3 regions of the Cedecea sp. genome follow, and region 2 is predicted to be linked to each of the others. Evidence: riboswitches for the same ligand, from Rfam matches in the RefSeq annotation. Region 2 holds a riboswitch; each other region holds the start of a gene.
What was found. Region 2 has a riboswitch for thiamine pyrophosphate ahead of thiB (thiamine ABC transporter substrate binding subunit). Riboswitches for the same ligand answer to the same signal wherever they lie in the genome.
Positions count from the first base shown of each region.

Region 1 (10,136 bases), on a different contig from region 2:
AAGCCACTTTCGATGGTGTTGGTTATTCAGATGTTCATGCTGCTTTCGGGCGCGCTGATTATCATCATCACTAAAACGAATCCCGCCGCCATTTCCAGGAATGAGGTTTTTCGCTCCGGGATGATTGCGATTGTGGCGGTCTATGGTATCGCATGGATGGCGGAGACCATGTTTGGTGCACATATGTCGGAGATTAAAAGCGTACTAGGGGAGATGGTGAAAGAGTTCCCGTGGGCATATGCTATCGTTCTGCTGCTGGTTTCTAAGTTTGTCAATTCTCAGGCTGCGGCGCTGGCGGCGATAGTCCCCGTTGCTCTGGCGATCGGTGTCGACCCTGCGTATATCATTGCCTCTGCTCCGGCGTGTTACGGCTACTATATTCTGCCAACTTACCCAAGTGACCTCGCGGCTATTCAATTTGATCGGTCAGGCACCACGCACATCGGTCGTTTTGTAATAAACCATAGTTTTATTCTGCCTGGATTAATCGGCGTGAGTATTTCGTGTGTTTTTGGCTGGATACTTGCCGGGTTATACGGTTTTTTATAACAGACAACAGGCGCCCCGGAGGCGCCTGTCATTAAAAGCGACTATTTCACCAACGGCAGGCGGCGGTAAAGCTCAATCATATCGGTCGCCAGATCCTGAATAACCATCGCGTTCATCAGGTGATCCTGAGAGTGTACGGTAATCAGGTTGACCGGCAGCTTGCCGGAGCCTTCATCCAGGCCAATCAGCTGGGTCTGGATTTTATGGGCGTGTTTAACGAATTCGTGTGACTCTTCCATTGCCTTCTCGGCACCGTCAAAATCACCTTTGCGTGCCAGCTGCAAAGCAGTCAGGGCCTGGCTACGTGCGCTGCCGGCGTTGACCAGCAGTTCCATAATAATTGATTCTAAATCTTCCACATCTTACTCCATCATTTTCAGGGCTTTATCAAGCACCACGTCGCCTTTCATCAGGCCGTAATCCATCATGTCGATAACGACGACTTTTTTACCCAGAGGATCGGCAAGGGCCTGAAGTTTGGCCTGCTCGTATTTCACCTGCGGACCGAGCAGAACGATGTCGGCGCGTTCGATATTCTCTTTAAACTCTGCAACAGGCACAGCCTTGATTGAGACCTCGATGCCTTTCTTTTGTGCGGCGTCAACCATACGTTGCACCAGGATGCTGGTCGACATACCGGCAGCACAACACAACACGATATTTTTCATAGTTCGCTCTCAATGTCCGAAGGATACAGAGATATTTATCCGGCACAGGGGGCGGCAACAACCGCTTTAACCCGATTGTGTGTCAGGTATCACAAAAGAAACCACAGAAAACTGAAACCGGTTACATTTTTGCTTTTTCTCGAAGAATCAAGACGGCAGTTGTGAAGGCGGAACGGCATGAGGAAGCGTTTGCTGCCGCTCCGGTCAGATATCTGAACTGACCAGAGGACAGTATTTGGACGGCAGAGAAGCGACAACGACAGATTGCCGTTCTTTCGGTAAACACCGAAACTTATCCTTCCCCTTGCTGTGTGTTACATCAGGATTGCGCGTTCCTTCCCAGATAGCTATCCCAGTCCTTCCAGACCGGCTGTAAACCTGACTCGCGAAGCACGGCGGCAACCTCCTGCGGCGTTCTGCCATCGTGCGGCGCAAACTGTTCCAGTTCGGGGTGGTTATCGGCATAGCCGCCCGGCTGAGTTTTAGAAAACGCGCTGACGTTATTAATCGCCAGCGGGATCACGTGGTCGCGGAACCACGGTGATTCTCGGGTAGAAAGCGACAGTTCCACGTCCGGCGCAAGCAGGCGGAACGCACAAATCACCTGTACCAGCTGTTGTTCAGTCATGATTGAGGCTGGTTCTACGCCGCCAGTGCACGGGCGCAGGCGTGGGAAGGAGATGGAATAGCGGCTTTGCCAGTAGCGCTGTTGTAGCCAGAGTAGATGTTCAGCCACCATAAAACAATCGGTGCGCCAGCTGTCCGACAGCCCAATCAGCGCGCCCAGCCCAATCTTATCTATGCCCGCGCGCCCAAGCCTTTCGGGCGTTTCCAGCCGCCAGAAAAAGTCCTGTTTGTTGCCTTTCAGATGATGCTGGGCGTAGGTCGCAGGGTGATAGGTTTCCTGGTACACCATCACACCATCAAGCCCAAGGGTTTTGAGTTCGGCATACTCATGCTCGTCCAGCGGCTGGACTTCCATGTGCAGCGAACTAAAGCGGCTGCGGATAGCCGGCAGATGCTGGCGGAAATAATCCATGCCGACTTTGGTCTGGTGTTCGCCGGTCACCAGCAAAAGGTGTTCGAACCCCAGCGCCCGGATTTCCTCGCATTCACGCTCAATCTCCGCTTCATCCAGCGTTTTGCGTTTCAGCTTATTACTCATGGAAAAACCGCAATAGGTGCAGTCGTTGGCGCACAGGTTAGAGAGATAGAGCGGTACGTAAAAACTGACAGTGTTGCCGAAGCGCTGACGAGTAAGCTGCTGCGCCCGCTGGGCAAGAGGCTCGAGGTAGCGGCTGGCGGCAGGGGAAAGCAAAGCCATCAAGTCTTCTCGCGTCAGGCGAGGTGTGTTAATCGCGCGTTCGACATCTGCCGCCGTCTTAGCGTTAATGCTCAGAGTGATATCGTCCCAGTCCAGCTGCCGCCAGCGGTCGGTAAAGGTTTCTGCCATCAGGCATTCTCCTCGCTAAACTGCAGGAAACTGGTCAGCGGGCTGGAGGCCTGAGCCTGCTGGTGGCGAGAGCCTAACCCGGCCTGTGCCGCAAGGCTTCCGGCTTCCACGGCCAGACGAAACGCCTGAGCCATTTGCACCGGGTCACGGGCGACGGCTATTGCGGTATTCACCAGCACGGCAGAGGCACCCATTTCCAACGCTTCGGCCGCATGACTTGGCGCGCCGATCCCGGCATCTACTACCACCGGTACGCGGGATTGCTCAATGATGATTTCCAGCAGCGCGCGGGTTTGCAAACCTTGATTTGAGCCGATGGGCGCGCCGAGCGGCATCACGGCCGCGCAGCCGGCTTCTTCCAGGCGTTTGCACAGCACCGGATCGGCGCCGCAGTAGGGCAGCACCACGAATCCCTGCTTCACCAGGGCTTCAGCGGCTTTCAACGTTTCAATGGGATCCGGCAATAAATAGCGAGCGTCGGGATGGATCTCCAGCTTCACCCAGTTTGTTCCCAGCGCTTCGCGGGCAAGCTGTGCCGCAAAAATCGCTTCTTCTGCCGTTTTCGCCCCGGAAGTATTTGGCAGCAGATGCACTCCCGCCTGCTGCAGTGGCTGAAGAATGTCATCACGATGACCACGTAAATCCACGCGTTTCATGGCCATGGTGACAAGCTGTGAGCCAGAAGCGCGAATCGCGTCGATCATCACCTGGCTGGAAGAGAATTTCCCGGTGCCGGTGAACAGGCGAGAGGAAAAGGTTTTATCGGCAATCTGTAACATGTCAGCCCCCGGCAATCGCCTGAAACAGCAGAATAGTGTCGCCCTCGCGCAGCAGATAATTGCTCCACTGTTCGCGCGGGATGATGGTTTGGTTAACGGCCAGCGCCGCGCCAGCTTTGCCCTGCTCAAGCTGAGCCAGCAGGGCGGCAAGCGTTATGCCGGCAGTACACTCCAGAGGCTCATCGTTAAACTGAATACGCATCGTGACCTCCGCAGACCGGGCAGGTGGCTGATTTTTGCATCGCCAGCGTGCGCCAGCTGTGTTGTCGGGCGTCAAACAGGCGCAGAGAGCCGGTTGCAGGCATCATGCCGGTAAGTAATTTGATAGCCTCCAGCGCCTGAAGGGTGCCCATCACGCCCACGACCGGGCCGATGACGCCGGAGGTGCGGCAGTTGCGTTCAGGTTCACTCTCGTCAGGCCAGACGCAGCGGTAACAGCCATGTTCCCAGGGCGGGGTCAGTACCATCATCTGGCCGCCAAAACCGACGGCGCTGGCGGTGATAAGCGGCGTATTCCCGGCCACGCAAGCGGCGTTGACTGCCTGGCGAGTTGCCATATTGTCGCTGCAGTCCAGCACCACATCGGCCTCGCGCACGACTTTGGTCAGCGAGGTACCCGCCAGCCTTTCCGCCAGCGGAACAATTTTTACGCCTGGGTTCAGGCGCTGCAGATGCTGGTGGGCGACGGTAGATTTAGGGCGATCGATATCTTCAGAAGTGAACAAAATCTGTCGCTGGAGGTTGCTGATATGTACCTTGTCATCGTCCGCAACGATAAGCTTGCCTACGCCAGCGGCGGCGAGATACAGCGCGGCAGGTGAACCTAAGCCGCCCAGGCCGACGATCAGCGCCGTACTGGACAGCAGTTTTTCCTGCCCTTCAATCGCCACGTCTTCCAGCAACAGCTGGCGGCTATAGCGCATAAAATCCGCGTCATTCATCGCCGGTTCCTGCCAGTTCAAGTAATTGCCTGGTTGCCGCTCGCCAGTCGGGAGCCTGCGTAATGGCGCTGACGACGGCCACGCTGCCCACGCCGGTGGCTAAGACGGCTGGTACGCGATCGATACGTATCCCGCCGATGGCAACGGTGGAATAGTCGCCCAGAGTTTGAATGTGTTCCGCCAGCTTGTTCAGCCCCTGCGGGGAGGAAGGCATTTGCTTGGTTTGGGTGGGAAAGACATGGCCCAGCGCGATGTAGGACGGGTTCGCGCTTAAGGCACGATCCATTTCCATGTTGTCGTGGGTTGAAAGCCCCAGCCGAAGCCCGGCTTCACTTATTGCCGCCAGGTTGGCGACATCCATATCTTCCTGGCCGAGATGTACGCCGTAGGCACCGTGTTTGATGGCCAGTCGCCAATAGTCGTTAATGAACAGGCGGGCGTTATAGCGTTCGCCCAGCGCAATGGCTGCGATGACGTCAGCTTCAACGTCTTCATCGCGCTTGTCTTTAATACGGAGCTGGATGGTCTTGACGCCCGCCTCAAGGAGACGTTCGATCCATTCCACGCTGTCGACGACCGGATAAAGGCCAAGCCTACGTGAAGTTGCTGGAAAATTGAGTTTGGACATTATGCTTCCTCCTGTCTGAGATAAATTTCACCGCCCCGGGCACGGAAGTGCTGAGACATATCTTCCATGCCAGCGTTTATCGCCTGTTTGGCGGCGTAGTCCCGCACTTCCTGCGTGATTTTCATGGAGCAAAACTTTGGGCCGCACATAGAGCAGAAATGCGCGACTTTGCCGGATTCCTGCGGCAGGGTTTCATCGTGGTAAGCGCGAGCGGTGAAGGGATCGAGCGCCAGGTTGAACTGGTCCACCCAGCGGAATTCAAAGCGTGCTTTGGACATCGCGTTATCGCGGATTTGTGCGCCAGGATGACCTTTTGCCAGGTCAGCGGCGTGGGCGGCAATCTTGTAGGTAATCAGCCCCTGCTTAACGTCCTCTTTGTTCGGCAGGCCGAGATGCTCCTTCGGCGTCACGTAGCAGAGCATGGCGCAGCCAAACCAGCCGATCATGGCGGCGCCAATGCCGGAGGTGAAGTGGTCATAGCCCGGTGCGATATCGGTCGTTAGCGGGCCGAGGGTGTAGAAAGGTGCTTCGTGGCAATGCTCCAGCTCTTCGGTCATGTTGCGGCGAATCATCTGCATCGGTACATGCCCCGGGCCCTCAATCATCACCTGGACGTCGTATTCCCAGGCGATTTTGGTCAGCTCGCCCAGCGTATGCAGCTCGGCAAACTGTGCTTCGTCGTTGGCATCCTGAATGGAGCCCGGGCGTAAGCCATCGCCCAGGGAAAGCGATACGTCATAGGCGGCGCAGATTTCGCAGATTTCACGGAAGTGTTGATACAGGAAATTTTCCTGATGATGGGACAGGCACCACTTCGCCATAATCGAACCGCCGCGCGACACGATGCCGGTCAGGCGCTTCGCGGTCATCGGGACATAGCGAAGCAGCACGCCCGCGTGAATGGTGAAGTAATCCACGCCTTGCTCTGCCTGCTCCAGCAGCGTGTCGCGGAACATCTCCCAGCTCAGGTCTTCGGCGATACCGTTCGCCTTCTCCAGCGCCTGGTAGATTGGCACCGTGCCGATGGGCACCGGGCTGTTGCGCAGGATCCACTCCCGCGTTTCGTGAATGTAGCGGCCGGTTGAGAGGTCCATCACCGTGTCTGCCCCCCAGCGAGTGGCCCACACCAGCTTCTCTACTTCTTCTTCAATGGAGGAAGTGACCGCCGAGTTACCGATATTGGCATTGATCTTCACCAGGAAATTGCGGCCGATAATCATCGGCTCTGATTCAGGGTGGTTGATATTGGCGGGAATAATCGCTCGCCCGGCGGCGACTTCATCACGGACAAACTCCGGCGTGATGTTTTCCGGCAGGCGGGCCCCAAACCCTTCGCCGGGATGCTGGTGGCGCAGAACGGCATCACGAATACGCTCGCGCCCCATATTTTCGCGAATGGCGATGAATTCCATCTCTGGGGTGACAAGGCCTTTGCGGGCGTAATGCAACTGAGTGACGCATTGTCCGGCTATTGCCCGGCGAGGTTTCGACAGTGTTTCAAAGCGCAATTCGTCCAGGCCGTCGTCGGCAAGGCGTGCTTTTGTGTAAGCGGAGCTGCGGTCATTCAGCGTTTCGCTGTCACGCCGGTCGGCAATCCAGGCGCTGCGCAGGGGATATAGCCCGTTTAACACGTTTATGGTGATGTCGGGATCGCCATAGGGGCCGGAAGTATCGTAGACGGGAACCGCGCCGTTCGGCTGATATTGCGGGGCATCTTTGCTCCCGCCGGTGAGCGTCGGGCTGAGCTGGATTTCGCGCATTGGGACGCGGATATCTTCGCGTGACCCGGTCAGATAGATGCGCTGAGAGTTGGGGAAGGCGGTGCCTTCAAGCGTATTGATAAAGTGTTGGGCGGCAGCTCGCTGTTCGCGGCGGCCTGGTTTTTTTTCAGATGCAGACATAGCTCATTCCAGGTTTAATCAGGATATGGCTTGTCAGGACAACGGAAGGAGTAATGGATATGGGCCGCCCGAGAACGGGTGCACCCAAAGACAGAATTACTCTTGTTCCCTTCGCAGGTTCTAACCTGATCAGGTTCCGCGGATCCCGAATTAACGGTCTCAGCCGGTGCATAACGCACTCGGCACTCCGACAAGAATGATCCCACCTTGCGGTGGGAAAGTTGTAAATTACTCGTTAATAGCTAACAACTCAAGCTGGACTTGCCAGCCCGGCAGCATCGCTGGCGCTGCCGTCAAGGTTGTTATCAATAGCCAGGAGGACTAGCTTATCCTCAAGGGTGAAGCGAGCCTCAAGGCACTCGCCAATCTCCGACAGCGCCTGCTGAAACTCGACCCAGCTGTCGCGGCCGATGGCGTTTTCCAGATGGGAGTCGTAGAGGTCCATGATTTGCTGGGTATTAGCTTCCAGTTGAGGGTAGAGCTGGGCTGCACTTAGCAGCGGGCTGCTGCCTTCCAGGTTGCTGATTATGCGCTCGTAAATACTAAAATGACCGGACGAGAGGTAATCCACCAGGCCGTGGCAAAAATTGTCTAACGCTTTTTCGTCGAGCGCGGTGTGTGATTCCTTGTTAGGCTTGATCCCGACCATGTTGTAATAGGCAACCAACAGGTGTTTACGGGCCTGAAGCCACTGGTCGACTAACTCATTACTACCACCAACGCGCTCAGTCAGATTGGCTAACTGGTTCAGCATGATTGAGACTCCGTGAGTTAAAAGATTGAACGCAAACTAACCCAAAAAAGTAAAAACTAATTGTTTATATCAGTGAACACGGGGATGTGCACCAGGTTATGGAACGTGTTATTCAAAACTTAGATCATGGTTGGTGGATAGTCAGCCATGAGCAAAAAATATGGTTGCCACAGGGTGACTTACCTCACGGCAGCGCGGAAGAATTTCAGCTCGTAGGCACCCGCGCCCTGGATATCGGTGAGTGGGAAGGCGAACCCGTCTGGCTGATTCGTGAAAACCGCCGCTCTGACATGGGCTCGCTGCGCCAGCTCCTGGATCGAGATGTGGGCCTGTTCCAGCTGGCTGGGCGAGGCGTTCAACTGGCTGAGTTTTACCGCTCGCATAAGTATTGCGGCTACTGCGGCCATGAAATGCACTTCAGCAAAAGCGAATGGGCGATGCTCTGCGGGCACTGCCGCGAGCGCTACTACCCGCAAATCGCCCCCTGCATTATCGTTGCTATCCGTAAGGACGATCATATCCTGCTGGCTCAGCATACGCGCCACCGCAACGGCGTTTACACCGTGCTGGCAGGATTTGTCGAGGTGGGTGAAACACTGGAGCAGGCTGTGGCTCGCGAAGTCATGGAAGAGAGCAGCATCCAGGTGAAAAACCTGCGCTACGTGACTTCCCAGCCCTGGCCTTTCCCGCAGTCGCTGATGACCGCATTTATGGCGGATTACCATAGCGGCGAAATCAAAATAGACCCCAAAGAGCTGCTGGATGCCGGCTGGTATCGCTATGACCAACTGCCGCTATTGCCGCCGCCGGGCACCGTGGCGCGTCGCTTAATTGAAGATACCGTCGCCCTGTGTCGCGCGGACTATGAATGATAGACTGCGGCGATACAGCTAAAGGAAAGGTAAAAATGACTGAACTGAAGAACGATCGTTACCTGCGCGCCCTGCAGCGCTTGCCGGTAGATATCACTCCTGTGTGGATGATGCGCCAGGCCGGGCGCTATTTGCCGGAATATAAGGCAACGCGCGCTCAGGCAGGCGATTTTATGTCGCTGTGCAAGAACGCCGAGCTGGCCTGCGAAGTCACCCTGCAGCCGCTGCGCCGCTATGCGCTGGACGCGGCGATCCTCTTCTCGGACATTCTGACCATTCCGGACGCAATGGGGCTTGGGCTGTACTTTGAAGCCGGCGAAGGTCCTCGCTTTAGCTCCCCAATTAAAAGCCTGGCCGATGTTCAAAAACTGCCGATTCCCGATCCGGAAGGCGAACTGGCTTACGTGATGAACGCGGTGCGGACCATTCGCCGTGAGCTGAAAGGCGAAGTGCCGCTGATTGGCTTCTCCGGCAGCCCGTGGACGCTGGCCACCTATATGGTGGAAGGCGGCAGCAGCAAAGCCTTTACCGTGATTAAGAAAATGATGTTTGCCGAGCCGAAGGCGCTGCATTTGCTGCTGGATAAGCTGGCACAGAGCGTGACGCTCTACCTGAACGCGCAAATTCGTGCGGGCGCGCAGTCGGTAATGATCTTTGACACCTGGGGCGGTGTGCTGAGCGGGCGTGATTACAAAGAGTTCTCGCTCTATTACATGCACAAAATTGTCGATGGTTTGCTACGTGAAAACGATGGCCGTCGTGTGCCGGTGACGTTGTTTACCAAAGGCGGCGGGCAGTGGCTTGAAGCCATGGCGGAAACCGGCTGCGACGCGCTGGGCCTGGACTGGACAACGGACATCGCTGACGCTCGCCGTCGCGTAGGTCACAAGGTTGCACTGCAGGGCAATATGGACCCTTCCATGCTTTACGCTCAGCCTGCACGTATCGAAGAAGAAGTTGCCACTATTCTTGCCGGTTTCGGCCAGGGAGAAGGGCACGTCTTTAACCTGGGCCACGGTATTCATCAGGATGTTCCGCCGGAGCATGCTGGCGTCTTTGTGGAAGCTGTTCACCGCTTGTCAGCGCAGTACCACCGTTCTTAACGGAGGAAAGAGAGATGGATCTTGCGACATTACGAGAGCAGCAGTTAGATCTGGCCGCAAAGGTGATCCGCGAGGATCGCTTTGAGCAGGATCCACCGCGTTTGATCGCCGGAGCCGATGTCGGCTTTGAACAGGGTGGGGATGTCACCCGCGCGGCTATCGTTTTGTTGAGTTACCCGTCTCTCGAGCTGGTCGAGTACCAGGTGGCGAGGATCGCCACCACCATGCCTTATATCCCCGGCTTTTTATCCTTCCGCGAATATCCTGCGCTGCTTGAGGCGTGGGGCATGCTGTCACAAAAACCAGATTTGGTATTTGTGGACGGGCACGGCATCTCGCATCCCCGTCGTTTAGGCGTAGCCAGCCATTTTGGACTGCTGGTGGACGTGCCAACTATCGGCGTAGCGAAAAAGCGGCTGTGTGGGAAGTTTGAACCGCTGGGCGATGAGCCGGGCGCTCTGGCGCCGTTGATGGATAAAGGCGAGCAG
Region 1 covers NZ_DASYBS010000007.1:1,359-11,494, forward strand. The annotation lists gene VGM55_RS00740 (anaerobic C4-dicarboxylate transporter) at 1-549, shown strand, start outside; gene VGM55_RS00745 (PTS lactose/cellobiose transporter subunit IIA) at 591-908, opposite strand; gene VGM55_RS00750 (PTS sugar transporter subunit IIB) at 912-1,217, opposite strand; gene thiH (2-iminoacetate synthase ThiH) at 1,537-2,670, opposite strand; gene thiG (thiazole synthase) at 2,670-3,449, opposite strand; gene thiS (sulfur carrier protein ThiS) at 3,451-3,651, opposite strand; gene VGM55_RS00770 (HesA/MoeB/ThiF family protein) at 3,635-4,390, opposite strand; gene thiE (thiamine phosphate synthase) at 4,383-5,018, opposite strand; gene thiC (phosphomethylpyrimidine synthase ThiC) at 5,018-6,919, opposite strand; TPP riboswitch at 7,009-7,119, opposite strand; gene VGM55_RS00785 (Rsd/AlgQ family anti-sigma factor) at 7,170-7,673, opposite strand; gene nudC (NAD(+) diphosphatase) at 7,772-8,545, shown strand; gene hemE (uroporphyrinogen decarboxylase) at 8,581-9,648, shown strand; gene nfi (deoxyribonuclease V) at 9,663-10,136, shown strand, end outside.
Region 1: linked by a shared signal. The riboswitch ahead of thiC (phosphomethylpyrimidine synthase ThiC) and the one ahead of thiB (thiamine ABC transporter substrate binding subunit) in region 2 are both predicted to bind thiamine pyrophosphate.

Region 2 (10,136 bases):
TTTCACCCGTTGCCGGGAAGAGCAGGGTCACCATGCGCGTATCCAGCGCCACAACGGTTCCCAGTCCCAGTTCGCTTTCGGTATCGCTGATCCAACGTTGACCAAGTGTAAAAGGCATAAGTTTTAGGCTCTATTTCAGTGACTTAAATGTGCAGGCAATAGCATGACAACCACGCATCAGAGGCGCAGTTGTTTAAAATTGGGTCTATGGATTCGAAGAAAGGGCGCTATGGTACTGGATGGCAACGGATTCGTCACGCACTCCTCATTCTTCGAATGACAGCAGTGTTGGTAGCGCTCCGTTTATTCAACTCCTCCATGAGTTTCACCCTTTGGGGCCGAAGTAAACTACGTTCAAAATTGCTTACCTGAATTTTGTCACGCCCTTGCCGCCAGGCCGTAAGCCAAATTATTTAGCGTGTTTTTAAAACAGACCCATCTGCCCCGTCATCAGTGTAGCAAAGTCATCTTCAAGGAAGGGTAAAATCCCTTCGGCAACGGGCTGTAGCTGACGTGTCAGATAGTGATCATAGTCCAGCGGAGCCTGTTGGTAATCAACGGGTTCCGGGCCATGCATGGTCATTACATATTTTATCGTACCGCGATTCTGGTATTGCGCAGGCCTGCCCAGACGTTGGTTATGCTCATCGGCAAGCCTTGCCGCGCGGACGTGCGGCGGGACGTTTTTCTGGTATTCGCTCAGCGGGCGGCGCAGCCTTTTGCGGTAGACCAGCTGTGAGTCAAGCTCGCCCGCCATCAGGCTGGCTATCGTTTCACGAATATAGTCCTGATAGGGCTCGCCGCGGAAAATCCGCAGGTAGAGCGTTTGCTGGAAATGCTGGGCGAGCGGCGTCCAGTCTGTTCGCACCGTTTCCAGCCCCTTAAATACCATCCGCTGTGAATCGCCCTCCTGAATCAGCCCGGCATAGCGCTTTTTACTGCCCTGGTCTGTCCCACGAATGGTGGGCATCAGAAAGCGGCAGAAGTGAGTTTCGTACTCAAGTTCAAGGGCGCAGTCCAGGTTCTGAGTGGTTTTCAGGTGCTCGCGCCACCAGCCGTTTACGTGCTCAACCAGCCTCCTGCCAATCTGTGCGGCATCTTCTTCACTATGGGCTTTTTTCAGCCAGACAAAGGTTGAATCCGTGTCGCCATAAATGACGTCATAGCCCTGAGACTCAATCAACGCCTTTGTCTGACGCATGATCTCATGCCCGCGCATAGTGATCGACGAGGCAAGACGCGGATCGAAAAAGCGGCAGGCGCTGGTGCCCAGTACGCCGTAAAAGGCATTCATGATGATTTTGAGCGCCTGAGAGAGCGGTTTGTTACCGTGGCGTTTTGCCTCGTCCCGGCCGTGCCAGATCTGGCTGACGATTTCCGGCAGACAGTGTGTCTCGCGGGAGAACCAGCCGCCGATGAACCCCTCGACGGCATGCTCCGCGTCCGGCCGTGCTGTGCCTTCGACGAGGCCGACCGGGTCGATTAAAAAGGTGCGGATAATTGACGGGTACAGGCTTTTATAATCCAGCACTAATACCGAGTCATATAGACCGGGGCGAGAGTCCATCACATATCCGCCTGGACTTGCCTGCGGAGGTACCTCGCCGAGATTAGGCGCGACAAAACCTGCGCGGTGCATGCGTGGGAAATAGAGATGGCTGAAAGCGGCTACCGAGCCGCCGTGCTTATCCAGCGGCAGGCCGTTGACCGTCGCGCGCTCCAGCAGGAAGGGCATCAGCTCGGTCTTGTGGAAAATACGCGTGACCAGCTCGCAGTCTTTGAGGTTATAGGTGGCCAGTGCGGGCTTATCCTCGGCAAAGCGGCGGTCGATCTCATCCATGCGATCCCATGGATTATCAATAGATTTACCTTCGCCCAGCAGTTCACGGGAAACGGTTTCCAGGGCGAAGGAAGAGAAGTTCCAGAACGCCGATTTTAGCGCCTCAATGCCGTCGATAATTACCCGGCCTGCAAGTTGAGCAAAGAATACGCCTTGCTTAAAGCCGTGCTCGCGCCATTCCAGCAGACTGTTACCACGCCCTAAACGCAGCGGAACCTGGTAACGTTCCGCCATTTTTTGCAGTACGCGGAGGTCGAACTGCACCACGTTCCAGCCGATCAGGACATCGGGGTCGTGCTCGGCAAACCAGGCGTTAAGTTTCTCCAGCAGAAGCGGGCGGCTGGCCACGTATTCCAGCGTAAAATCCAGGCCGCTGGCGTCGCCGTTTTCCGGCCCCAGCATGTAGACGTGACGCTGACCACAGCCTTCAAGGCCGATGCAGTAAAGCTCGCCGTGGCGGTTGGTTTCGATATCGAGCGAGACCCATTTTAGCGGCGGGCGGTATGCCGGTGAGGGCTTCAGCCGGGTATCAAGCAGAACGTCTCCCTGAAGCTTGCCGCTAAACCAAACCGGCGCGGTAATAAAGCGCTCCATCAGGAAGCGCTCCGGTGGGCGGATATCTGCCTCGTAAACGGTGACCCCTCCGTCGCGCAACAGCTTCTCCAGCCTCATCAGTTGGCGATGCTGCTGGCAATAGAGGCCGGCTACCGGCTGGCGATGAAAATCTTTAAGCTCAAGGGGGGTAAGGTGGAACAGGTTTTCACCGGCCAGCAGGCGCTGGGCCTGAGCGAACTGCGCCTGGGGAATAAAGGCGACGGACTCCTGCGGCGGCAGGCGCACCTTAAGCGGGCCTTCGTCCGTGGCTAGCCAGAAGTCGACTTCGGTACCGCGTGGGGTGTCTCGCCAGTGCCTGGTCAACAGAAACCCCTGACGAGCTTGAGACACGCTGCATTCTCTTTCAGGAAAAGTGTTTTGATTATAGCGCAAAAAACCGGTGGTTACTGCATTTATATACAGTGTTATCGTTGGTATCGTTAACGCTGAGTGCGAATTGTCCGGAACTTTCCCGGCTATTATTTATTCATATAAATGATACCTTGACGTCCATCACGTTAATTCTGGAGAATCGCCCGCTCGCTTATCGACGGAAAGCTTATGGAAGCCTTGCTGGAACACTTTATTACACAGTCAGTTGCATATTCGCTTTTCGCGGTGATGCTGGTGGCCTTTTTTGAATCATTAGCGCTGGTAGGGCTTATCCTGCCGGGTACGGTAATGATGGCTGGACTCGGCGCGCTTATCGGTGGGGGGCAGGTTAATTTCTACTACGCCTGGGGGGCCGGAATCGTTGGTTGCCTGTTAGGGGACTGGGTTTCATTCTGGCTGGGCCAGCGTTTTAAAGGCCCGCTGCACCGCTGGTCGTTTATGAAGAAGAACAAGGCGCTGCTGGATAAAACCGAGCATGCCCTGCATCAGCACAGCCTCTTTACTATCCTGATCGGGCGCTTTGTCGGCCCTACGCGCCCGCTGGTTCCGATGGTTGCCGGGATGCTGGATTTGCCGCTGGCTAAGTTTTTACCGCCGAACATTATCGGGTGCCTGCTCTGGCCACCGCTCTACTTTATGCCGGGGATCCTGGCTGGAGCCGCAATTGATATTCCGGCGGATATGCAGAGCGGCAGCTTTAAGTGGCTGCTGCTGGCGGTGGCGTTGTTGCTGTGGCTGGCCGCATGGCTGTGCTGGCGCTGGTACCGCAGCGGCAAACGTGGTACCGATCGCCTGACCCGCTATCTGCCTCAGTCGCGGTTAAACTGGCTGGCACCGCTAATGCTGGCTGCCGGTATCGCCAGTTTCGTCGCGTTGCTTCAGCATCCGTTGATGCCGGTTTACTGGGATATTTTGTGGAAAGTGCTATCGCACTAATTGCCGATGCCCAGCAGCGTCGAGGCGCTCGCCTCGCCGCTTAGCAGAGTAGCCGTGTCGCCGTCCCACGCGATGCGCCCGTCTTTTACCACTATGCTCCGTCCGGCGATTCGTGCGGCATCGTCGATGCTGTGCGATACCATCAGCAGCGTCAGGTGCTGCTCCCGACACAGTTCGTCGAGCAGCTGCAGCATCTCCTTACGTAGCGCGGGATCGAGTGCCGAGAAGGGCTCGTCCAGCAACAATACCGGCTGCTTGCGCACCAGGCACCGAGCCAGTGCAACACGCTGCCGCTGGCCACCGGAAAGCTGAGACGGCAGGCGATCCAGCATCTCCGTCATCCCTACGCGTTCAGTTATCTCCAGCAGCCGCTGCTTTTGAATCTCATTGAGCTTCATCCCCGGGTGCATCCCCAGGGCAATATTCTGCCGAACCGTCAGGTGGCTAAACAGATTATTTTCCTGAAAGAGCATGGAGACCGGGCGAGCTGAAGGCGGTGTCCGGGTGTGATCCTGACCGTTTATGACGATACTGCCGCTCGCGGGCTGCAGAAAACCAGCAGCCAGGCTCAACAACGTACTTTTCCCCGCCCCGCTCGGCCCAAGGATCGCCACGCGCTCACCCGCCGTAATCTTCAGAGAAAAGCGCATGGGTAAGTGCTGGTACAGCCAGGTTACATCAGTCAGAGTTAGCATCACGTCCCGGAAGTTTTTCAATCAGAGTGAACAGCATAAAGCAAAGCAGCAGGAGCAGCAGCGCCGTAACCGCACCGTCCTGGCTACGGTATGAGCCGATTTGCTGGTATAGCCAGAAGGGCAGTGTACGGAAGTCTTCGTTGCCGAACAGCGCCACCACGCCGAAATCACCAATCGACAGTACGCAGGCAAAGGCCAGCGCCTGTGCTATCGGGCGTTTCAGGGCTTTTAACTCGATGAATCGCAGGCGGTTAAAGCCACGGATGTCCAGCGACTGGCAAAGCTGAGCGTAGCGCTCGGCGACGTCGCGCATCGGGTTTTCCAGCACCTTCAGGGCGTAAGGGATCGCCATCAGGGCGTTGGTAAAAATCACAATGCCATCGGCGGATTGCGGCAGGCCCACGGTATTGTTTAGCAGTAAGAAGAAGCCAGTGGCGAGGACGATTCCCGGCATCGCCAGAATCAACATACCGCTAAGTTCAATGGCCTGTCCGGCGAAAATACGGTTACGCAAACGAAGCTCGCGCGAGCTCCAAAGCAGCATCAGGGTTAGCGTCACGCTAATCAGCCCGGCTGCAACGGCAATGCGCAGCGAAGTCCAAAGCGCGTTCCACAGTGCGGCCTGCTGCAGTACGTTGCCCATGCTGCTATTAATGCCGTCCACCATTACCGCCAACAGTGGTGGCAGCAGCAGAAGCAAGGCCAGAAGGATAAACAGGGCATCACAAATCTTTCTGCGCAGAGAATCCTGCGGATCGCGCCAGCCTTGAAGCTGACTTACGCCGACAGGTATCGCCTTGCTTAGCTTCTGGCTGAGCAGCACCAGACCCAGGCAGCAGAACATTTGTAGTAGCGCTAGCAGCGCCGCTTTTGCCGGATCGTAGTCGTAGCTTAGCGCCTGAAAGATAGCCAGTTCGATGGTGGTTGCCTGGGGGCCGCCGCCCAGAGACAGCACGGTGGCGAAGCTTGCGAAGCAAAGCATGAAAATTAGCGCGCCTACCGGGAGTATTTGTCGGCGTAGCCAGGGCCATTCGACGAAGCGGAAAAAGTGCCAGCCCTGCATATTCAGCTGGGCCGCCAGCTGGCGCTGCTCGGTGGGGATGTTATCCAGCGCCTGAAGCAGCAGGCGGGTCGCCATCGGCATATTAAAGAAAACGTGCGCCAGCAAAATTCCCTGCAGCCCATAAGGGGAGAAACGCCATTCCAGACCAAGCCAGCCGCTTAGCGTTGCCAGCCAGCCTTCACGCCCGTAAACGGAGAGAATGCCGAATACCGCAACCAGCACCGGCAGAACCAGCGTCATGGCGCAAAGCCGCAGCAGCGCCATTCGGCCAGGAAAACGGCGTCGGTACAGCGCCCGGGCTAAAAATATCGCCGGGAAAACGGAGAGTACTGCGGAAAGGAACGCCTGCCAGAAAGAGAAGCGCAGGACGTGCCAAAGGTAGCTGTCCTGCAAAAGAGCAAAGACATCCGTCTGCGGGGCGTTAAGCCACAGCGCCAGAAAAGCCGCCAGGGCTACCGCCACGACAAGCGTCGCGGCAAATAGCCCCGGACATAGCCAGCCCGGAATTAGCGGCTGACGGCGCGTTGCCATTCGTTAATCCATGCCGCGCGCTGGGCAGCCACCTGCTGAGGCGTAAATTCCAGCGTGGTTTTTGGTTTTACCAGCCCGTCGAAGCCGGCAGGCAACGCCACGTTGGTCACAGGATACATCCAGTTGCCGGTAGCAATAGTGTTCTGGAAACCTGGCGTGGTGATGAACTTCATAAACTTCTCGGCAAGTTCTGGCTGCTTGCTGTTCGCCAGCCGGCCCGCGACTTCAACCTGCAGATAATGCCCTTCGTTGAAGTCCGCTGCGGCGTAGTTATCCTTCTTCTCTTCGATGATGTGGTAGGCCGGTGACGTAGTGTAGCTCAGAACCAGATCGGCTTCGCCTTTCAGGAACAGGCCGTAAGCTTCGCTCCAGCCCTTGGTGACGGTGACGGTTTTCTTCGCTAACTTTTGCCAGGCTTCCGGGGTTTTATCGCCGTAGACTTTTTGCATCCACAGCAGCAGGCCAAGCCCCGGCGTGCTGGTGCGTGGATCTTCGTATATCACCTTCCATTTCTGGTCGCCTTCAACCAGCTCTTTCAGACTCTTCGGCGGGTTTTTTAGCTTGTTCTTGTCGTAAACGAAAGCGAAGTAGCCGTAGTCATAGGGAACGAAGGTGTTGCTCTTCCAGCCGCCGGGCACCTGCAAAGCGCTGGTTTCGACGTTAGAAGGGGCAAACAGTTTGGTTTGCGAGGCCGCATCCAGCAGGTTGTTATCCAGCCCCAGCACGATGTCTGCTTTGCTGTTCTTGCCTTCCATGCGCACGCGGTTCAGCAGCGAAACGCCGTCTTCCAGCGCCACGAACTTCAGCTCGCAGTGACAGTCGGCTTCAAAGGCTTTTTTCACCGCCGGGCCAGGGCCCCAGTCAGCGGCAAACGAGTCGTAGGTGTAAACAGTTAAAACGGGGTTAGCGAAAACGGGCGTGGCAACCAGCGCCAGCAGCGGCAGAAATTTTTTGAACACTTTGCACCTCAGTAAAAGGGGGCAAAGGAATTGAGTGAGTGTCTCAAATCCCTTCGCCGGCGTTATCCGGATCAGGTTCGACGGGTATTATCTCAGCGCGGACAAATTGTCCTGGCACCCCGTTGAGCAGGGGGGATTCTACTGACTTCCCCGGAATTACGAAAGCTGTGTTACGAAAACGTTATGGGCCAGGCGGGGCAAACCAGGCCGATTTAAAATCAAACCAGCCCAGCGTGTTCATGCGCACACCGCGCATGCTGCGCTGCCCCTCAATGCGTAACCAATGGTGAATCAACGGGATAACGTCGTTACGTTCCAGCATTTGCCTGCACCATTCCGGCAATGCCAGCGTTTTACTGTGCCAGCGTCGGGCATCGCCCTGCCAGTCGATTGGGATACATTTTTGAATCAGCGGGACTTCATACAGCTGGGCGAAAAGGGAGTATTCCAGCGGCATAGTGAAGTTCACGCTGTTCAGCCAGATATCACTTTCGGCGTCGCCCTGATGCCACTCAGCGTAATCTATCTCCTGAACAATCAGCTTCACGCCCTGCTCGGCCAGCAGTTCGGTCATGATATTGCTGATAACGCGGTGCTCTACGTGATCGCGATAGTAGGTAAGGGTGATGCTCTCAAGTCCGGCAGGCTTTGCGGTAAGCGGTCCCGGACGCGAATGGTGCCAACGTGGCAGAAGGCCGTAGGCGGGGAACCAGTACTGCTGATACTGCTCGGCAGCGCGGTAAATAAGGTTGACCGGCGAGAGAATATGGCCAATCCACTGGCGTACGCCTTCGTGAACGCCGAGCGTTGAGCGGCTATCAAACAGCAGGTAGTAGCAGCCCTCTTCCGGGCGGCTTTCAACGGCTTTTTCGCTGTCCGGCATGCCCTGAAGCTGAACGCCACAGCTGGATTCTTCTCCGACTTCAGGTAACACCCAGAAATTAACTTCGTCGATCAACGCCCGGAAACCGAAATAATCATCAAAAGCATGGATTTTTAACTGGTTTCGATTGTTGCGAGCGACGGAATAAGGCCCGGTGCCGACCGGCTGGCTGGCAAAATCGGGCATCGTTGTCCATTCACGCGGCAGGATCATGGCGTTCACGCTGCCCAATAGCCACGGCAACCAGTCATCCGGCTGGCTGAGGTGAATATCCAGCGTCCAGGTCGTCGGCGAGGTTATCTGCGTGATGTGGGCAAACAGCGGCAGGGTGTTGATGCGCTGCAGGGAAGAGATGATATCCAGCATGTCCAGCTCACGGCCGTGATGGAAATGAATGCCGGGGCGGAGGAAGAAACGCCAGCGTAAAGGGGAAATTTGCTGCCAGTGATGGGCAATATCCGCTTCCAGTTCCCCATTTTCCTCATTTATCCGCGTCAGGCCGCTGAAAATCTGGCGGGCAATGTGGGTTTCGGAGCGCCTGAGCGCCGAACCGGGCAGCAGATTCAGCAGCGGGCGATAGTAAAGGACGCGAAGGATATGTCGGCCCTGACGGAAGCTACGCCCTAAATGAGAGATAAGCATCTGCCGCACCGCGGCCTTGTCGCCGACGATCTGCACCAGTTGATCGATTCGATCCTGTTCCAGAAGATCTTCCGCCCGCTGCTGCTGGAGCGCCAGCCCGGTATACAGGAAGGTGAGCTGCGAGCGCTTGCCCCTGCCGGCTTCTGCCTGCCAGCTTAGCCAGCCCTTTTCCTGCATGGCGTTAAGCAGTGTCCGCATATGACGGCGGGAGCAGTTGAGCAAATCCGCTAAATCATTGAGCGTGGTTTCCTGGGGCTTGCCTTCGCAGCATTGCCACAGACGGATGAACTGTTGTTGCAGACGAGATGAGGACATAAAAGAGGAACTCCCGGCGGAAACTCATCAATTTAACTTTCCCTATATTACGTCAATAATCATCAGCGATGAAGCGAGGAGGTGTTTATGAAGCGGTCATCACCTGCGAGGTTTTTCCAACAGTACTTTGCCGCAACGCAGTTTGTTTGTTCTGGATGGCTGGCTCGCCTGACGGTGGAACAAAGACTAAGGATGCTCGAAGACTTGATGCAGTGGGAGGTTACAACCCCGATGCCCGAGAACGCCAACACGCCGACTCATGTGTGACTGAGTATTGGTGCTTTTACCACGCCAGCAGCTGTTTACTGCTGGCTTTTTTCGTTTAATCTTTACGCATTTAGCGAATACCTCTGACTACACCCTCCTTTTAAGGACAGCTCATGCTCTGGTTTTTGACCCGCGCACGTCGTTTTAACCCCGTTTATGCCGCCTTTATGGCCGTGTCTTTTATGATTGGCGTGGCCGGTGCGCTGCAGGCCCCGACGCTCAGCCTCTTTTTAACCCGCGAAGTTGAAGTTCGGCCCTTCTGGGTTGGTCTGTTCTATACCGTTAATGCGATTGCCGGGATCGCCGTAAGCCTGCTGCTGGCAAAAAGATCGGATAGCCGGGGAGATCGTCGCAAACTGATTATGGTTTGCTGCGCGATGGCGGTGGCAAACAGCGTTCTTTTTGCCTTCAACCGGCATTATCTGACGCTGATTACGCTCGGCGTGATGTTTGCCTCCATCGCCAATACCGCTATGCCGCAGATTTTTGCCCTGGCGCGGGAATATGCCGATCGTTCCGCTCGTGAAGTGGTGATGTTCAGCTCGATCATGCGTGCGCAGCTCTCCCTTGCCTGGGTTATCGGGCCGCCGCTTTCCTTTATGCTGGCGCTAAAGTATGGCTTCACTACCATGTTTCTTATTGCTGCCGGGATCTTTGTCATCTCGCTGCTGCTTATTGTGTTTGCGCTGCCTTCGGTCGCCCGAGCCGAGCCCTCCGCAGAGGTGGCGATAACGGAGGTCAGCGGTTGGAAAGACAGCAACGTGCGGATGCTGTTTATCGCCTCAATGCTGATGTGGACCTGCAACACCATGTACATCATCGATATGCCGCTATGGATAAGCCAGGATCTCGGGCTGCCGGATGAGCTGGCAGGTCTGTTAATGGGGACGGCTGCCGGGCTCGAGATCCCCGCGATGATCCTGGCGGGTTACTACGTGAAGCGCTTTGGGAAACGGAACATGATGGTGGCGGCGGTGGCTGCGGGCGTGCTGTTCTATGCCGGACTGATTCTGTTCCA
Region 2 covers NZ_DASYBS010000113.1:65,769-75,904, forward strand. The annotation lists gene rapA (RNA polymerase-associated protein RapA) at 1-118, opposite strand, end outside; gene polB (DNA polymerase II) at 425-2,785, opposite strand; gene VGM55_RS19290 (DedA family protein) at 2,996-3,763, shown strand; gene thiQ (thiamine ABC transporter ATP-binding protein ThiQ) at 3,760-4,458, opposite strand; gene thiP (thiamine/thiamine pyrophosphate ABC transporter permease ThiP) at 4,442-6,052, opposite strand; gene thiB (thiamine ABC transporter substrate binding subunit) at 6,028-7,011, opposite strand; TPP riboswitch at 7,042-7,143, opposite strand; gene sgrR (HTH-type transcriptional regulator SgrR) at 7,193-8,851, opposite strand; gene sgrT (glucose uptake inhibitor SgrT) at 8,939-9,118, shown strand; gene VGM55_RS19320 (sugar efflux transporter) at 9,232-10,136, shown strand, end outside.

Region 3 (10,136 bases), on a different contig from region 2:
GGCCTGGCTTTTCAGCAGATAAACATCGTCCGGCGCACGAGGCGGTTGCCCGGCGATAACATGCGTATCGTCTATGCCCGCAGGCCAGCGGGACAGCACCAGCAGGCGGTGGCTGAGCCGACAGGCTTCCATGGGATCGTGGGTGATCAGCAGCACGGTATTCCTTGCCAGCAGCTCAGCCGCAAGATCCTGAATCGCCGTCCGGGTGATGGCGTCCAGCGCCGAAAACGGCTCGTCCATCAGCACTATCGGGCGCTTTTCGTAGAGCGTTCTGGCAATGGCAGCACGCTGCCTCATCCCACCAGACAGCGCGGCTGGCAGCGCTTTGGCATACCCTCCCAATCCGACCTGTTCGATCAAATGCTCCGTCCACCGGCGGTCGACAGGCTCCCCGCGTAGGCGCGAGCCCAGGGCAACGTTCTGCTCGATGCTAAGCCACGGGTAGAGCAAATCTTTCTGCCCCATCCATGCGATGCGTCCACCGACAGGCTTGCCGTCGCTGCAGATCACGCTTCCGAAGCTGGCCGGCGCCAGCCCGGCAATAATTTTGAGCAGGCTGGTTTTACCGGCACCGCTCGCGCCCAACAGGGTAACGAAGCTGCCGCCGGGAATATCAAAATTCAGCTGTTCAAACACGGTCTGGCTGCCAAAACGCAGGCTGAGATCGCGAACCTGAATATCCGGTGGGGCGAGGCTTTTGGTCATGAGGCATTCAGCCCCATTTGCCAGAACGCGGATTCAAGCTGCGTCGCGGTGGTGAATATCTGCGAAAGTTCGGCGAAGCGACTCTGTGCACCACGTTGACGGCCTAGGTTTTCCAGCAGCTGGATGGCGGCCTGCACGCCGGTCAGATAGCCTTCATCGCCATAATTACGGATCCATGTAGCGTAGGGGTTATCTTCCATCACGGTGCTGGGGCTGTGCAGCAGGCCAAGACCGATTTCGGCATAGCCGGCCACGCAGGGCAGCAGGGCGGCCAGCAGATCGAGCGCGTCACCGGAATGGCCAATATCCAACACATAGCGTGTGTAGTTCATGGTTTCGGGTGCTTCTGCCTGGGTGGCCATCTGCTCCTCGTCTAACCCCCAGCTTGCACAATAAGCAACGTGGAGCGGCAGCTCAGAGACGATGGCATTCAGCGAAGCGGTCGCGGCCCGCATTTCCGGCAGCGTGCGGAGTTTGCTGACCAGCAACGCGTAGGCACGGGCAAAGTGAATCAGGAAAAGATAATCCTGCGTCAGATAGCGCTGAAACGCGGCTTCAGGCAATGTTCCGGCGGCAAGCTGTTGCAGAAAAGGGTGATCGACGTAATCCTGCCAGTGGCGACCGGCCTGCTGACGCAGCTGTCCGTAAAGACCGTTTTCGAAAAGTGGGGTGTACATGGGACCTCCTGTGTGAGTGGAGATCCGGGCGCGCAGAGGTATGAACAGGCAATAACCGAGGCGTTATTGCCGACCGTCCCTTCGCTGGCATGACCCAGATCAGGTTCAAAGGGTTCGGCTTTCACCATCTCAGCCCATACAGGACACCCCTCGGAGGTGCCTGTTATACGACATTTACTTTTTGATTACAATCGTCGGTCGAAGCTTCCTGCCCGGCGATGGGCAGTGTTCCGTTTAGTGCGCTTTAGCGAGATTTTGCTGGCGCATGGGGCCTGATTTTTGTCACTGTAAGCCAGTGATTTCGAGTCTAAGGACGATATCCGATGAAAAAGATTGGCTTTCTCTCGTTTGGTCACTGGTCGCCTGCCGCTCAGTCAGGCACGCGCTCTGCGGCGGACACGCTGCTGCAGTCCATCGACCTTGCCGTTGCCGCCGAAGAGCTTGGCGCGGACGGCGCTTATTTCCGCGTGCACCACTTTGCTCGCCAGCTAAGCTCGCCTTTCCCGCTGCTGGCGGCCATTGGGGCAAAAACTAAACGTATTGAAATCGGCACCGGCGTTATCGATATGCGCTATGAAAACCCGCTCTATATGGTGGAGGATGCCGGTGCAGCGGATTTGATTTCCGGTGGCCGCCTGCAGCTTGGGATAAGCCGCGGCTCTCCTGAACAAGCGATCGACGGCTGGCGCTATTTTGGCTACGTTCCCGGCGAAGGGGAAACCGAGGCCGATATGGCGCGGCGCCACACTGAAGTCTTTCTCGAAGCGTTGAAGGGGCAGGGATTTGCCGAGCCGAATCCGCAGCCTATGTTCCCTAATCCGCCGGGATTGCTGCGCCTGGAGCCGTTTTCTGACGGGCTGCGCGAGCGCATCTGGTGGGGAGCCAGCTCAAACGCTACTGCGGTGTGGGCGGCGCAGCTTGGCATGAACCTGCAGAGCTCAACGTTGAAAAATGACGAAACCGGCGAGCCGTTCCACATTCAGCAGGCGAAGCAAATCCGCGCTTATCGCGCTGCCTGGAAAGAAGCTGGTCACGCGCGTGAGCCACGCGTTTCCGTTAGCCGCAGCATCTTCGCGTTAATGGACCAGCGTGACCGCAACTACTTTGGCGGCAGCGGTAAAGAAGGCGACCAGGTCGGCTATATCGAGCCACAAACCCGGGCCATTTTTGGCCGCAGCTATGCCGCTGAGCCGGAACTGCTCATTAAGCAACTGGCGCAGGATGAAGCGATTGCTGAAGCCGACACGCTGCTGTTAACCGTGCCAAACCAGCTAGGCGTGGGCTATAACGTGCACGTAATCGACTCGATTCTGAAGCACGTTGCGCCAGCGCTGGGCTGGCGCTAAATCCACCAAGAAAAAGGTCATGCCATGAACACGGATTTTTACTGGATTAATGCGCCAAAAGTCTGGCGTGAAGGCGACGGCGTGCTTTCTGTCGTCACCGACGAACAAACCGATTTTTGGCGCAAAACGTGGTACGGCTTTGAGCGCTTCTCCGGCCATTTTTATGGCTGCGATGTGAGCGGGGATTTTACCTTCCAGGTGAAGGTAAAAGCGGATTTTAGCGCGCTCTACGATCAGGCTGGTATCATGCTGTTGATGGATGAATCCCACTGGCTAAAAGCGGGGATCGAGTTTAACGACGGCGCCCCGGCCATTGGCAGCGTGCTCACGTTCGGGCATTCTGACTGGGCAACCGGCCTCTTCCCCGGCAACGCGAATCTGTTCTGGATGCGTCTTACCCGCAAAGGCGACAGCCTGCGTCTGCAATATTCCGCCGACGGCAGCACCTGGCCGCTGCTGCGGCTGGCGCATTTCCCCACTGCCGAAAAATGCACGGTCGGGGTCATGTGCTGCACTCCGCAGCGCGGTGGCCTGGTGGTTAATTTCGACGGGATTGTGCTGAGCGAAGCGCTGGATAAAGACCTGCACGATTTAAGCTAAATGTCCGGTGTTTAGCAGGTCAACAGCCCACCAGAGACGTGTCTGATGGGCTTTTTTTTCATCGGCTATCGGGCAATGAGATCTTCGCCTCTTACTCTCGGGGCTGTTTTACCCAGACTAACCGGTCGACCTGGAATCCCAGACTGCGTGCCGTTTTAAGGTAGTCTTGTTTGACCGACTCCGGAATAGCTGGGGTACGTGACAGGATCCACAGATAGTCACGGTTTGGCCCGCTGACCAGCGCATACCGATAATCGTCATCCAGCTTAATCACGTTATAGCCTCCATAAAACGGGCCAAAGAACGACACCTTCAGCGCGGCGGTGGTCGGCGCACCGGTGAAATAAGCTTTTCCTTTGCTCTCACTCCACGTGTTCTTGACCGGATTGTAGCCGCGGTTACGCACGCTGATACCACCATCGCCGCGTTTACCGTAGGTGGCGGTGACCTGCTCAAGGCCACGTTCGAAGCGGTTTTCCAGGCGGGCCACTTCATACCATTTGCCCAGATAGCGGTTTGCGTCAAAGCCGCCGGTGGGCCGAACGCCTTTCGGAGGCGTGGGGGATTTACAGGCAACCAGGGTCAGCGCGACGGCAATACCGGTCACAACAGGCCATAGCTTCATGAGAACTCCTTTCATTTGCGCACTGGAAGTAAAGTGTAGTGCAAACATTTCACACTTCATTCAACGCGGCATGATTCGTAGTATATTGAGAGTATTGTTTGTTATCAGGTGTTCTTCATGTCTTACTCCATCGGTGAATTTGCCCGGCTTTGCGGAATAAACGCGACCACGCTACGTGCCTGGCAGCGCCGTTACGGCCTGCTTAAACCGTTACGCACCGATGGTGGGCACCGCCTGTACAGCGATGAGGATATTAAGCAGGCGCTGAAAATCCTCGACTGGGTGAAAAAAGGGGTACCCGTCAGTCAGGTGAAGCCCCTGTTGGCGCGCCCTGAGACACGCAGAACAAACAACTGGCTTGCTCTGCAGGAGGGCATGCTGCAGCGGCTGAATGAGGGAAAAATCGAGTCCCTGCGGCAGCTGCTCTACGATTCAGGTCGCGAGTATCCTCGCCCTGAGCTGGTCACGGAAGTATTGCGCCCGTTGCGCAGTAAAGTGTCAGCCAACGTACCTGCCATGATGACCCTGCGCGAAATTCTCGACGGCATTATCATCGCCTACACCTCGTTTTGCCTCGAGGGGGACAAAAGGGCACCCGGTGATAACTGCCTGATCACCGGCTGGCATCTGACCGATCCGTGCGAAATTTGGCTTGAAGCCCTCAGGCGCACCGGCCAGGGGCATCGCATTGATGTGCTTCCCGTTCCGCCTGCCGCCCTGGCGCCGGAAATCTTCCCCGAACGAAAATGGCTGCTGGTCACCACCGGCAAACTCACCGCCGCACGCAAAAAGCAGATTGACCTCTGGCAGCAGCAGGGCGCTTCCCTCGAGATCATTCCTCTGTAATTTCTTCTTCCGCCTTCACAACGCGCACCGTTACCCACTCGCTGAAAACGCGGTGGGTGGGTCGTGGTCTTCAAAAATAAAAAATATTCTGCACAATAATTTATTTGTTAATGCGCTGAATATACTGGATTTTAAAAAATAAACCCACCAAAACTTGGACAAATATAATTAATTGTGCAAGTTTTAATTATACGATAACGCCACACGCTTCACCGCCAGGGTGAGATTCATGAGCGCAACGCCATCCGCTATTCAGCGATTTGTTGATTATTACGCCGGGCTGGACAAACAGCCGCCATCGACGTTGGCCGGTCTCTATGAGACGGATGCCACACTTATCGATCCGTTTGGCCAGCATCAGGGGCTGGCTGAGATCCAACGCTACTTCACCCACCTGCTGGCCAGGGTGGCCTACTGCCGCTTCTCCATAGACCCTCCGCTCTGCGACGGTTCACGGTTTGCCGTGACCTGGACTATGCACTGGTCCCATCCGCGGATTGCCGGAGGAGAAAGGCTGTCCTTGCCGGGATGCTCATTCGTGGATATTCAGAATGACCTGATTATTCACCAGCGCGACTACTACGATGCCGGAGAGATGCTCTATGAACATCTTCCGCTGTTGGGCTGGGCGGTCCGTGGCGTGAAAAGAAGGGTACGCGCATGATGACTGTCCTCATCACCGGAGCAAGTTCAGGTATTGGGGCCGGACTTGCAAAATCCTGGGCCGATGACGGCTGGCACGTCATTGCCTGTGGGCGTGATGCGGCCCGGCTGGCGTCTTTACAGCAGCACAGCCCAAATATCACGGTGCGCCTGTTCGATATGACCGACCAGAATGCCAGCCGAGAGGCGCTGGCGGACTGTCCGGCCGATCTGGTTATTCTCTGCGCGGGCACCTGTGAGTATCTGGAGAACGGTGAGGTGGATGCCGCTCTGGTGGCGCGGGTGATGACCACTAATTTCCTTGGGCCGATAAATTGTCTGGCGGCCCTTCAGCCGCGGCTTGTTTCCGGTAACCGCGTGGTGCTGGTCAGCTCGATGGCCCACTGGCTGCATTTTCCACGAGCAGAAGCCTATGGCGCGTCCAAGGCCGCATTAACCTGGTTTGCCAATAGCCTGCGCCTGGACTGGGAGCCGAAAGGTATTGCTATCACCGTGGTCTCACCGGGGTTTGTCGATACCCCTCTTACCCGTAAAAACGACTTTGCGATGCCGGGGCAGGTCAGCGTGGATCGGGCGGTGAAAGCCATTCGTCACGGTCTGGCGAAAGGAAAAAACCACATCGCTTTCCCGGCGGGATTCAGTCTGATTATGCGCCTGCTGGCAGGGCTGCCAGCAGGTCTCCAACGCCTCTTTTTGCGCAGGATGGTACGCCCATGAACATCGCCATTATCGGCAGCGGTATTGCCGGGCTGACCTGTGCCTGGCGGCTCGCCGGGCATCATCAGGTCACGCTGTTTGAAGCGGATCCCAGGATTGGGGGGCATACCGCCACGGTGGATATCGCCACGTCTCAGGGAACATATGCCATCGATACGGGGTTTATTGTCTATAACGATCGGACCTATCCGCGCTTTATGGGGCTGCTGAGCGAGCTGGGTATCAGCGGACAAAAAACACAGATGAGTTTTTCGGTACACAACCCGCAGAGCGGGCTGGAGTACAACGGACACACGCTTACCTCGCTGTTCGCCCAGCGACGTAACCTGGTGAATCCGGCTTTCTGGGGGCTACTGAAAGAGGTTGTCCGCTTTAACCGCCTGGCGAAAGCGGCTCTTGCGGGCGATGTCGATCCCCGGGCCACTTTGCAGCACTTCCTTGAACAGCATAAGTTCAGCGCATTTTTTGCACGCCACTACATTTTGCCAATGGGGGCCGCTATCTGGTCTTCATCGCTGCAGGAGATGCGCCGTTTTCCGCTACCGCTGTTTTTGCGCTTCTTTGAGCACCATGGGCTGCTGGATATTACCCATCGTCCGCAGTGGTACGTGGTGCCCGGCGGCTCGCGGGAATATACCCGTGCGTTGTTGGCTCAGCTGGGCGAACGTCTGACCGTGCATCTGAACACTCCGGTGCAGCGGGTTATTCGTAGCCGCGAGGGCGTCACTGTCCAGCTTGAGCACGCAAGACAGACGTTCGATCAGGTGATTTTTGCCTGCCATTCCTCTCAGGCGCTGGCGATGCTCGACAACCCTTCTCAGGCTGAACGCGAAGTGCTTGGGGATATTGGCTGGCAACGTAACGAGGTGGTGTTACACAGTGACAGGCGCTGGCTGCCGAGGCGCGAACGTGCCTGGGCAAGCTGGAACTATCGCCTGAGCGAGCAGGATAACGTTCGTGCCTGCGTCACTTACAACATGAATATTTTACAAGGGTTGCCCGCGGGAGCGCCGCTGTTTTGTGTGACCCTGAACCCGGAAACGCCCGTCGAGGAGCGCTACGTCTGGCAGCGCTTTGTCTATGAGCATCCGCTTTTTAACCCTCAAAGCTGGCGTGCTCAGGCGCGTCGCGGCGAAATTAACGGTCATCAGCGAAGCTGGTTCTGCGGCGCTTACTGGTACAACGGCTTTCATGAAGACGGGGTACGTAGCGCCCTGGATGTGGTGAAAGGCATTGCAGCCGAAGGAGGGCAAGAAGATGAACAGTTGCCTGTATGAGGGGGGATTGCGCCACCGTCGCTTTCAGCCGAAAACGCACAATTTTACCTATCGCGTGTTTATGGCGTGGCTCGATTTAGATGAGCTTAGTGCGCTACCGTCCGTAGGGATCCGTCATAACCGTTTCGCCGCGGCGGCTTTCCACAATGTGGATTACCCGCTGGGCTGGCCGCTAAAAGAGAAGGCCCTTGAGCGCCTCGAAAGTCTGACGGGCGAGCGCCCTGATGGCCGCGTGATGCTTCTGACCCAGCTCCGTTACTTCGGTTTCCACTTTAATCCGGTCAATTTTTATTACTGCTATGACGGCGATAACCGACTGCGTTGGGTGCTTGCTGAGGTGCGGAACACCCCGTGGAACGAGCGTCATTATTATGCCGTGGATGGCCTGGCGCCGCGCCCGTTGGCAAAAGCCTTCCACGTTTCCCCGTTTAACCCAATGGACATGGTGTATCACTGGCGCTTTAACAGCCCTGGCAAAACGCTGCATATGCACATCGAAAATCATCAGGCCTCTAAAGTTTTTGACGCCACGCTGGCGCTGCACCGCGAGCCGCTGACGCGCAAAAACCTGACGTCACTGCTGCTACGTCTCCCGCTGATGACGCTGAAAACTGCCATCGCCATTTACTGGCAGGCGCTGCGGCTGTGGCTCAAACGTGTGCCTGGTTACAACCATCCCGCCAGCAGGAGTGAACGCTCATGACCGACCCCGCCTTTGCGCTTGAACCCGCTCTTCCGCGCAATGTTCGCATCGCGCGCTGGCTACTCTTCCGCCTTCTTGGTGGCATCCGGGAAGGGGCGCTAACCCTTCGCGAGGGGGGGCAGACTTTTCATTTTGGTGACGCGTCCTCCCTCCTGCATGCCGACGTGCAAATTCTCTCCTCCGGGGTTTACTGGCGAGTGTTGACCGGCGGGAGCCTTGCGGCCGCTGAAGCCTGGATGGACGGTGAGTGGGAGACGCAGCAGCTCACGCCATTACTGCAAATTCTGGCGCTCAACAGTAACGTGCTGGGACGGCTGGAAAGAGGGTTTCGCCTGCTCGGTAAGCCCGTCGAGCGCCTGCGGCACTGGACGCGGCGTAATCACCGGGAGCAGGCGCGGGAGAATATTGCCGCTCATTACGACTTGGGTAACGAATTTTATTCGCACTTCCTGGATGAGGAACTGCTCTACTCCAGCGCGTTGTTCACCGCAGGCGCTCAGGATCTTAGCCTGGCCCAGCAGGCAAAAATGGCGCGTCTGTGCGAACAGTTGGCGCTGACTGAAAGCGACCATTTGCTGGAGATTGGCACCGGCTGGGGGGCGATGGCGGAGTATGCAGCACGCCACTACGGCTGCCGGGTCACCACCACCACGCTGTCCAGGGAACAGTATCACTGGGCGAAAACGCGCATCGCCCGCGCGGGTCTTCAGGAACGTGTAGAGGTCCTGCTGTGCGATTACCGTGATTTGACCGGCGAGTATGACAAGCTGGTGTCTGTAGAGATGATTGAAGCGGTCGGTCAGCGCTATCTGCCCGCTTTCTTCCGCACCTGTCAGGCGCGTTTGCGTCCCGGGGGAAAAATGGCGATTCAGGCCATCACCATTCAGGACCAGCGCTACCGCGACTACAGCAAAAGCGTCGATTTCATTCAGCGCTACATCTTCCCCGGCGGTTTTTTACCGAGCATCTCGGTGATGAGTGACTTGATGACCCGCCACACTGATTTTGTGGTCCGCAATCTGTTCGATATGGGCCCTGATTACGCCCGCACGCTGGCACTCTGGCGGCAACGTTTTGTTCACGCCTGGCAGGACATTGAAAAGCTGGGATTTGATGACCGCTTCCGCCGCATGTGGCTTTATTACTTCGGCTACTGCGAGGCAGGGTTTAACGCCCGCACCATTAGCGTGGTGCAATTGACCGCAGAGCGCGTATGAAAAGCTCTGCACAAATCTTTCTGATGGCCATCGCCTTCGACCTGTACTGGGCGCTGGTGGTGGTGTTTCGCGAGCGGGGCCTGTTTTTGTGGTTCGCTCTCGCGATTTTTGCCTGGCTGATGCTGCCATCGGTACATCGTATTTATGCCCTGACGCTTACCGTAGCGGGCAGCGGCCTTGATGCTCTGTGGGCGCTGACAGGGCTTATCACCTTTCATGGGGATACATTGTTGCCCCTGTGGATGATGGCGCTGTGGCTAATGTTTTCAGCTGTCTGGACCCGGCTGACCCGCCTTTCAACGCTGCCGGGGTGGATACTCACGCTGCTGGCCACGCTGGGTGGCCCGCTGGCCTATCTTATCGGCAAACGCGTGGGCGCTATCACTTTTCTGGAGCCGACGTTTATCGTCGTCGGCTGGATGGCATCAGGCTGGCTGATTCTGATGCTGTTTTTCCACCTTTTGATGGGGAAGCAACGATGAGAGGCACTTTACTGTTGCTGCTCTGGCTTACCGCTATCACGCCGGTAGCCCATGCCGCCGACTGGCTGAGCTGGCGCAAAGTGGGGGACGCGACCCTCAGCTGGGGGCCGTTTACCGTCTATACCTCACAGCTGCGCACGCCGGATGGGCGTTATGCCGGTCCGGCGCAGGATCAGGCGCTGATTATTACCTATAAGCGAGACATTGGCCGCCAGGAACTGGTTGATGCCACGCGTGAGCAGTGGCGGGCGCAGGGCATTCTGGACAGGAGTCCGCAA
Region 3 covers NZ_DASYBS010000004.1:6,200-16,335, forward strand. The annotation lists gene VGM55_RS00190 (ABC transporter ATP-binding protein) at 1-705, opposite strand, end outside; gene tenA (thiaminase II) at 702-1,382, opposite strand; TPP riboswitch at 1,442-1,543, opposite strand; gene VGM55_RS00200 (LLM class flavin-dependent oxidoreductase) at 1,706-2,728, shown strand; gene VGM55_RS00205 (DUF1349 domain-containing protein) at 2,753-3,328, shown strand; gene blc (outer membrane lipoprotein Blc) at 3,420-3,953, opposite strand; gene VGM55_RS00215 (MerR family transcriptional regulator) at 4,071-4,799, shown strand; gene VGM55_RS00220 (nuclear transport factor 2 family protein) at 5,029-5,463, shown strand; gene VGM55_RS00225 (SDR family NAD(P)-dependent oxidoreductase) at 5,460-6,179, shown strand; gene VGM55_RS00230 (NAD(P)/FAD-dependent oxidoreductase) at 6,176-7,456, shown strand; gene VGM55_RS00235 (DUF1365 domain-containing protein) at 7,437-8,159, shown strand; gene VGM55_RS00240 (class I SAM-dependent methyltransferase) at 8,156-9,376, shown strand; gene VGM55_RS00245 (DUF2878 domain-containing protein) at 9,373-9,858, shown strand; gene VGM55_RS00250 (hypothetical protein) at 9,855-10,136, shown strand, end outside.
Region 3: linked by a shared signal. The riboswitch ahead of tenA (thiaminase II) and the one ahead of thiB (thiamine ABC transporter substrate binding subunit) in region 2 are both predicted to bind thiamine pyrophosphate.